One region of the Candidatus Protofrankia californiensis genome, then DNA from elsewhere that is predicted to be linked to it. Evidence: riboswitches for the same ligand, from Rfam matches in the RefSeq annotation. Region 1 holds a riboswitch; the other holds the start of a gene.
What was found. A riboswitch is a leader RNA that binds a small molecule or an ion and turns the genes downstream of it on or off. The one in region 1 is predicted to bind cyclic di-AMP.
Positions count from the first base shown of each region.

Region 2: linked by a shared signal. The riboswitch ahead of DD1DGNOD_RS03235 (transglycosylase family protein) and the one ahead of DD1DGNOD_RS31210 (C40 family peptidase) in region 1 are both predicted to bind cyclic di-AMP.

Region 1 is NZ_CAAAFT010000278.1:4,616-8,844, reverse strand. It holds partial or broken gene DD1DGNOD_RS29530 (transketolase-like TK C-terminal-containing protein) at 1-909, shown strand, start outside; gene DD1DGNOD_RS27100 (hypothetical protein) at 936-1,082, shown strand; gene DD1DGNOD_RS15150 (cold-shock protein) at 1,174-1,602, shown strand; cyclic di-AMP (ydaO/yuaA leader) riboswitch at 2,248-2,409, shown strand; gene DD1DGNOD_RS31210 (C40 family peptidase) at 2,412-3,143, shown strand; gene DD1DGNOD_RS15140 (peptidoglycan-binding protein) at 3,617-4,229, shown strand, end outside.
Region 2 is NZ_CAAAFT010000058.1:3,991-8,219, reverse strand. It holds gene DD1DGNOD_RS03240 (transglycosylase family protein) at 1-517, shown strand, start outside; cyclic di-AMP (ydaO/yuaA leader) riboswitch at 1,036-1,200, shown strand; gene DD1DGNOD_RS03235 (transglycosylase family protein) at 1,206-1,937, shown strand; gene DD1DGNOD_RS03230 (DUF3151 domain-containing protein) at 2,150-2,584, shown strand; gene DD1DGNOD_RS03225 (ATP-binding protein) at 2,700-4,151, shown strand.

The DNA.
Region 1 (4,229 bases):
GTCGGCGGTTCTTCCGATCTTGCTCCGTCCACGAAGACGCGACTGACCTTCGACGGCGCCGGGGACTTCCAGGCCGGCGAGCCGGGCGGGCGCAACCTGCACTTCGGCGTCCGCGAGCACGCCTCGGCCGCGGTGGCCAACGGGCTGTCCCTGTGCAAGGTGCGGCCGTTGTGGTCGACCTTTCTGATCTTCTCCGACTTCGCCCGGGGCGCCCTGCGACTGTCCGCGCTGATGGAGCTCCCCGTCATCCACGTGTTCACCCATGACTCCATCGGGGTCGGGGAGGACGGGCCGACGCACCAGCCGGTCGAGCAACTCGCCTCGCTGCGGGCCATCCCCGGCCTGCTGGTGATCCGTCCCTGCGACGCCAACGAGGTTGCGCAGGCGTGGCGGGTCGTCATGGGTCTGCGGCGGGAGCCGGCCGCGCTCATCCTGAGCCGGCAGGCGTTGCCGACGCTGGACCGGACCCGTTACGCTGCCGCGTCCGGGCTTGCCCGTGGGGGCTACGTCCTCGCCGATGCCCCCGACGGCGATCCCGAGATGATCCTGATCGGCACCGGCAGTGAGGTGCACCTGGCCCTGGCCGCCTACGAGGAGCTGACCGCGCAGGGTGTGCGCGCCCGCGTGGTCAGTCTGCCGTGCTGGGAGCTGTTCGACCGGCAACCCGCGCAGTACCGCGACCAGGTGCTGCCACCGTCGGTCCGCGCGCGCGTCGTGGTCGAACAGGCCTCCACGCTCGGATGGGAACGGTACGCGGGCACCGACGGGGCGATCATCGGTATGCAGACCTTCGGCGCGTCCGCCCCGCTACGGGCGTTGCAGACCAAGTTCGGGTTCACTTCGCAGGCGGTCGTCAGCGTCGCCAAGCAGTGCCTTGCCGCCGTCCACACGTTCCGCGATCCGGCGTAGATCTCAGGGCCACGAGCGCGAAAAGCATGATCGCGTTTCCGGTGGCCTGCCGGCCACCGGGGCACGCCGCGCTGGGAGCCGGTCAGATGGTTGACGAGTCGCCCCTGGCCGGCTCCGGGCGTTTCCTCGATCACTTCTTGTCGATCATTGTTGTGGTTCGCGTGTCGGCTTGACCTGACCATGCGCAACTGGGAGTGTGAGTAAACCTCATGGTTGGGGGGTGTTGGAGCTAAGCTGGCACAGAGGTTCTCTACAGGGGTAGACGTGGTGGGTACTGGTAGGATTTTGCGTTTCGACGGAATTCGTGGCTACGGTTTTATAGCGCCCGATGCCGGTGGCGACGATATTTTCATACACGCGAACGATCTTCAGGATGAGAAACACCTGTTCCAGCCCGGAACGCTGGTGGAGTTCGAGGCGGAGGAAAGCGACAGGGGCCCGAAGGCGTCGGTTGTCCGCCTTGTCCGTCGGGTTCCGGCCCGCCCGTTGCTGTCGCATTCCGAAAGCACGAACGTCGGGCGCTCGGGTACTGACGACGACGAGATGTGCGACGTCCTCACTATCGGGGAGTTCCGGCACCTGCTGACAGAGACGCTTATCGAATCGGTACCGACCCTGACCGGCAGTCAAATACACCAGATACGGCAGCGGCTTACCAGCCTCGCACAGGCGCGTGGCTGGGTCGAATCCTGATCGGTTCGAACGGCGCTGGTACCGGCGAAGGCGGTGATCTCCCGCTTCGCGGTGATCCACGTGCGCTACTGACCACGCTGTGCGCACGGGTTGATTCGTAATGCTGTATCCGCGTGCTCGCCCGTCTGCTCGTCCGCAGACGGGCACGCCGGTAGGTAAGCCGATGGATACCGCGGTTTCATATTTTCGCTTTTGATCTGTATTGATCTCGATCCATATGGGTGTTCCGGCCGCAACGGCCCACCGGCGCCCGCCCTGCCGGGATCCTGAAGCTGCCCGCCGGGGGAGGCGGGATACCCCGTGGACGGATATCCGTGGACGCGGGCCCGCGCGGGACCGGATCGCACGGTGGCAGAGGAACACGGTGGCAGAGAAAAATGTCGTTGCCGGTCTGCGCCGGGTGCTTCACGATACGCACCGGAGGACTCCGGCAATGGTGCGCAGCCCCGCCACGCTGCGGCTCACCGGTGTCGTCCTGGCAGCTGCCCTGAGACGGCTTGTGCAAATGATACGCAGGGTAAGCATTTTGCGCCGACATGCCGAGAAAACTGCTACTTGCGACTACCGAAAGTAGTTCGCTACGTTGGCCGAGCTCTCAACGGCACCGGACCACACGCCGAGTTCTGTCCATGGTCCGGCGTCTCCAACTAGTAATCGCCAGGACAGAAGCGGGGGACCCACCTTCCGCCGGATGTCGCCACCGCGGCGCCGTCCTTGGGGTGAAGTCGGCTGCGCGTTCCCGCGCGCCGACCGGGCTTCCCGGCCCGAACCCGACAGCTAACCTCGCAGGCGTATGGGAAGGATCATCGTTGCCTGCATATCAGGTGAATTCAGGTTCGGCTGCCGTAAAACATCCCAGGCGGGGTCGTCATCGCGCGCGGACGACCCGGTCCACCCTTGGCCGGATATCGGCACGTACGGCGGTTGCCGCCGCGGCCACCGGAACCGTGGCCCTCTCCGGTCTGGCCGCCCCGGCCTGGGCGAACGACCGGGGGCTGGAGGCCAACGGGGCCAACGGGGCCAACGGGGTCAACGGGGCAGGCTGGGCCGACGCCGCCACGACCACTGTGGCCGGTGTCCGACCGGCCACCTTCACGATCACTCCGGCCACCTGGTCGGCGACCTCGTCGCCGGCTGCCGCCACGGGGGCGGTGTCGGCGCAACCGGTGAGTTTTTCGACGTCCTCCAGCAGCTTCGGGGCGAAGGTCGTCTATCTGGCGTCGAAGCAGGCTGGCAAGCCGTATGTGTGGGGCGCCGAGGGCCCGCGGGCATTCGACTGCTCCGGCCTCGTCCGCTACGTCTACAAACAGCTCGGCCGCAGTATTCCGCGGGTGTCCAATGCCCAGTACGGTGCCTCCCAGAAAATACCGAAGAGTGCCAAGCAGCCCGGTGACCTCATCTTTTTCGGTCGGCCGGGAAGTATCCATCACGTGGGGATCTACGCGGGGAACGGAATGATGTGGGCCGCCCCGCACAGCGGAGCCGTGGTCAGGCTCCAGAAGGTCTACACCAACAACTACCTGGTAGGTCGTATCAGGTGAGACCGCTGCCCCGGGTGAGCAGTCCCGGGCATTTTGTCACCCCGAACCGGTAACGCAGGGAATTGCGAACCGGTAACGCCGTGAGTTGTTTTTCTGTCGGTATCCGGCAGCCATTTCCTGAGCCCCGAACGAGTCCTGTAGCGGACGTCGAGAAAGCACGTCACCTTCGGTTCGCATGGCCCGAAATAATGGCCTGAACGAATGGTTCGCATGGCCTGAAAAGTTGGCCTGAACAGTTGGCCTGAACGGTGCCTGCCCGTCGTCCGGAACAAGGCTGGACGACCCTGGTGACGGCGTGCTCGACGCTGGAAACGGTGTACCGGTACCGCTACCGGAAGAAACAGTACGGGCCGCTTCAACGATACCTTTAGGTGAGATGTCTGAGTATGGCCAAAGGAAAACATAGGAAGCAGAGTCGGTGCACCGGCGCCGCATTAGCAACCACTGTTGGGCTCATCGGAACAGCGGCTGGAATGATGCTGACTGCGGCCCCGGCCGGCGCGAGTCCGGCGTCCGCTTCCGCCATCGTTCCCGACGCGACCATCGCCCGTGTCGGCATGAACGCGGGACTGCCCAGCTGCCAGGGGGTGCCGCTGAGCACCTGGGTGGCGGTGGCTCTCGCGGAGTCCGGTGGCAACGCCAAAGCGCGTAACCCGCGCGGCGAGGACTCCCGCGGACTCTGGCAGATCAACGTGCGGGCCCACGCGAGCTGGCTGGCGGGCCGGAACCTGTTCGATCCGGCCACCAACGCGTGGGCGGCGAAGAAGGTGTGTGAAAGCCAGGGTGTGCGTGCGTGGGGTGCCTACACCAACGGTTCCTACCGCCGCTATCTGACGCGGGGGAATGCTGCCGCGGCCGCTGTGAGCACCCGCCCGACGACCACACGGGTATCACGACCGAGCACTCCGGTCCCGCCTGTCACCGGGATCCACTACACCAACAGGGACTGTTCGGCCCCATCGTCCGGTGGTCAGTCCGGTGTGGCCATAAGAAACGGAAGTCGCCTGCGTACCGAGGTCGTCAGGATACAGCGACGGTTGGCCGACCTCGGATATTCTCTTGCCGTCGACGGGAAATTCGGCCCGC
Region 2 (4,229 bases), on a different contig from region 1:
CAACACCGGCAACGGTTACTACGGTGCCTACCAGTTCGCCCTGAGCACCTGGCAGGGTCTCGGCTACACGGGGCTGCCCAGCGGCGCCTCTCCAGCCACCCAGGACGAGGCCGCGCTGAGACTGGCTGTCCGATCCGGCTTCGGCCAGTGGCCGATCTGCGGCCAGGGGATGGGCGCCGACCAACTTGCGGCAGACGCCAGCTCGTCCGGCGCGGGGTCGGCGAGCCCGAGCTCGCCGTCCGACTCGACCCGCACCCGACGCTTGGTGGTGCGCCAGAGCGCGGAGAGCCTGTTGGACGCCCCGGACAGCACGTTGTTCACCACCGGGCTGATCCATCAGGTGCGATCGGACGTACGAGCCTGGCAGCTCCAGATGAACGCGCTCGGTTACAAGATCTTGATCGACGGTCGCTACGGCCCCCAGTCGGCTTTTGCGGCCGGCCTTCTGCAGGGTTCGAAGGGCCTGCGGGTGGACGGCATCTGCGGCCCACGGACCCGGGCGGCCACCTTCGCCTGAACGACCCGACAGCCGGCGGCTCACCTGACCGACAGCCGCCGGCTCGCCCGTGGTCAGGCACGCGGCGGATCGCGCTGGAGGACCGCAGACAGCGCGATCACGATCGCTTCGCACTCGAGGTCCCTGCCCGGATCCGAGGTCCCTCCCGGATCGGCGAAGCCCGTCTGAGAGGTCCGGAAGCCGATCCGAGAGGCCCAGGGACCGATCCGGGCGGTCCTGCTCCCCAGAGCACTTGAGAGGTGACAGTCAGCGCAACCAGAAATACGGATAAGACTGAATTTATCACTTTAAGTTATAAAATCTGAAGAAGACGACCCTGTCACAGAGAGGTCCGGATCGCCAGGTAGAGTCACTTGTTCAAGGTGTTTAGCCCATTCGGGTGATAGGAGTCACGTGGGTGTAGTTCATCCGACACCCCGATTTGCTTCGATAGAGCCAGACTCGCTAGAGTTCTTCCCACTCACCGGATCGGTGAGGCCGCCCGGACGGACGCCGAATCCTGTCCCCGTCCGGTACGGCACGATCTACCGCGGAGCCACAAGGACAGGAGCGGGGGAACCAACATCCGGACGTCCGCACACGGAGTCCTTGGGGTAAAGCCGGCAGCGCCCATCAGCGCTACCGGCCGGGCTTGTTCCCGCCCGCACCCGACAGCTCACCTCGTAGGCGACGGGAAGGACCGACCCACATGCCGTCTGGTGGCAGGCACCGCGCCCCGCAGCATCCCTCCACCGTCATGAAGGTCCTGCGTACCACCGGTGCCGTAACAGCACTCGTGGGCAGCGGTCTGGCTGTCACGGCCGCACCCGCAGGTGCCGCAACCGCGGACGACTTCGCCAAGCTCCGTCAGTGCGAGTCCGGCGGCAACTATCGGATCAACACCGGCAACGGCTACTACGGCGCCTACCAGTTCGACACCGGGACCTGGCGCGGTCTGGGTTACTCCGGTCTACCCAGCGACGCGCCGTCGGCGCTCCAGGACGAGGCCGCCTACAAGCTTTACAACTCCCGCGGCTGGTCCCCGTGGCCGTCCTGCGCGGCCAAGATGGGCCTGACCCGCAACGGCCCGGCACCGTCGTCGTCCGCTGGCACGTCCAGTGCCGGTGCGATAGAGCGCGCGATCACTCCGGCACAACCGGCGATGACGCTGGATCGCGCCAAGGCCCTGCTGGACTCGGCGGACTTCACCGGAACGACGCTGTCCAGCGCTCTGTCCGGCGAGGTCCGCCCCGACGCCTATGTCTGGCAGAGCGAGATGCGCCAGAAGAAGTTCATTCTCCAGGTGGACGGACGTTTCGGGCGGGAGTCCCAGGGTCTGGCATCGCTCTACTCCTATCTGACTCGGGTGGACGACGGCAAGGCCGGCGTGGTCGGCAAGAACCTCTGGGACGTCACCGTCACCAACCCAACCGTCCTGTGACACACAAGATGTACATCATGTGATATTTCGTGGCTAAAAGATCACAGGTGATCCGATCGTGTTCCGCCCGGTCGCCGTCCGGTGCTCCACCACCCTCGGACCCCGATCATGTGATGGACCTGCCGGCCCACCCCCTCCCGGCAGGTCCATCGCCTGACGGATTCCCCCGCAGGCCGAACGTGAAGCCGATCGGACCGGGCAGGATGGACCCCATGACAACCTCATCCGGACGATCGGACCTGCTCGGCGGCCCGCCGCCAACGAAGCTCACCCTCGATCCCGCCGCAGCAAAGGCGCTGGGTACCGGCGAGGACCCGGAGACGGTCGCAGGGCGTTTCCCCGACTCCAGTCTCGCCTGGGCAACGCTTGCCGAACGCTCTTTCGATGCCGGCAACCCGGTGGCCAGCTATGCCTATGCCAGGACCGGGTACCACCGTGGCCTCGATCAGCTACGCCGCGCGGGCTGGCGAGGACACGGGCCGATTCCCTGGTCCCACGAACCCAACCGGGGCTTCCTTCGAGCACTCGCGGCACTGGGCCGCGCAGCCAGCGCAATCGGCGAGACCGAGGAGGCCACCCGCTGTCGTGACTTCCTCGCCGACAGCGACCCCGAAGTGGCCGACATCCTGGGAGTCAAGGACATCTGAGCCGCTCGCGAACGGCACGCCACCCCGCCGGAACACCCGTGGCTTGCCGGCAGCCTACTAGCATCCGACGTAAGTTACAGATGATGTAAGTAGCACGCGACGTGAGTAGAGGCGGATGGCGTTCGTCAATCGCACCGAAGAGCTTGCAGCGCTGGAACGCTGGTGGGCCTCGACCGACCCACGGCCAGCAGTGGTATGGGGACGGCGCAGAGTCGGCAAGACCGCCCTGCTACACCGCTTCGCCGCCGGACGGCGGTCGGTTTTCCACACTGGTGCCGGCCGCGCGGCCTCGGGCGAGCTGGCGCAGTTGTCCCGCCAGGTCGTGGACGGCGTCCCCGGGCGGTTCCGGGACCTGCTCGCGCGCCCATACTCCGATTGGGACGACGCACTCGACGACCTGGCCGCGACAGCGGAGCACGAGCCGCTTCTCGTCGTCCTGGACGAGTTCCCGGAGATTGTCGCAACCTCACCGGATCTTCCAGGAGTGCTGCGGGCCTTCCTCGACCGCGCCGCGGGTAGGACCAAGTTGCGGCTGCTGCTGTGCGGGTCGGCGGTGCGGCACATGACCGCGCTACAGGAACAGCGGGCGCCGCTCTACGGCCGATTCGACCTGTCGCTGTCGCTGCATCCCTTCCGCCCGAACGAGGCCGCGTTGATGCTGCCCGGGCTCACGCCGGCCGACCGGGCATTCGTGTACGGGTTGGTCGGCGGGGTACCGCTGTACCTGTCGTGGTGGGATCAGGATGCGGGCATCACCGACAACCTGCTGCGGCTGGCCTGCCGACCCGGCGCATCCCTGCTCACAGAGGGACAGCTTGTGCTGGCGACCGAAGTGGAGCACGGCGAACATCCGGCGGCGGTACTACACGCCATCGCCTCGGGCCGTACGCAGTACAACGAGATTAAGGACTACATCCGGGCCGAACCGGCGCGCACCCTGGACCGGCTCATCGAACTACGGCTCGTTGAGCGAATCATGCCAGTGACCGACACTCCTCGCAGCCGGCGCCGTGTCTACCGGATCGCCGACAACTTTCTCGCCTTCTATCTCGGAATACTTTCCCGGTTCCGCCCCGAGATCGACCGCGGTCTCGGGGAAGCACTGCTACCCGTGCTGCTCAAAAGCCTTGACGACCATTTCGGCGCTCCCTGGGAGGAGTCGTTCCGGGAGCATCTGCGACGGCTGGCCGTCGCGGGTTCGCTGGGACCGGACATCGTCGCGGTCGGACCCTACTGGGGCACCGGCGGCCGGGACGAGATCGACGCGGTCGTACTGGCCGGCCGAGACCGACATCCTGTGCTTGCCGGGGAGGCGAAGTGGACGCGAAGCGTCGACGGCCGGCGGCTGGCTGCCGGCCTCCAGGAGAAGATCCGTGCCCTGGGGCCCCACCTGCCCACGGAAGATCATCTGGATGCCGATGGCACCGGACCACAGGACGGTGACGGCCGGCGGGCAACGGAGCGTCCCGGACCGATCCGCCTTGCCATCTGCGCCCGCGAGGAGATCCGCAACCCGCCGACCGGAGCCCTCACCGTCACAGCCGCCGACATCTTCTCCCCGCCGTAACGGCGGCAGGCGGCAACTGTTCTGTTGACATGTTCTGTCGACGAGGACAGCGGATCACGCGGTCGACACTGTCGCTTC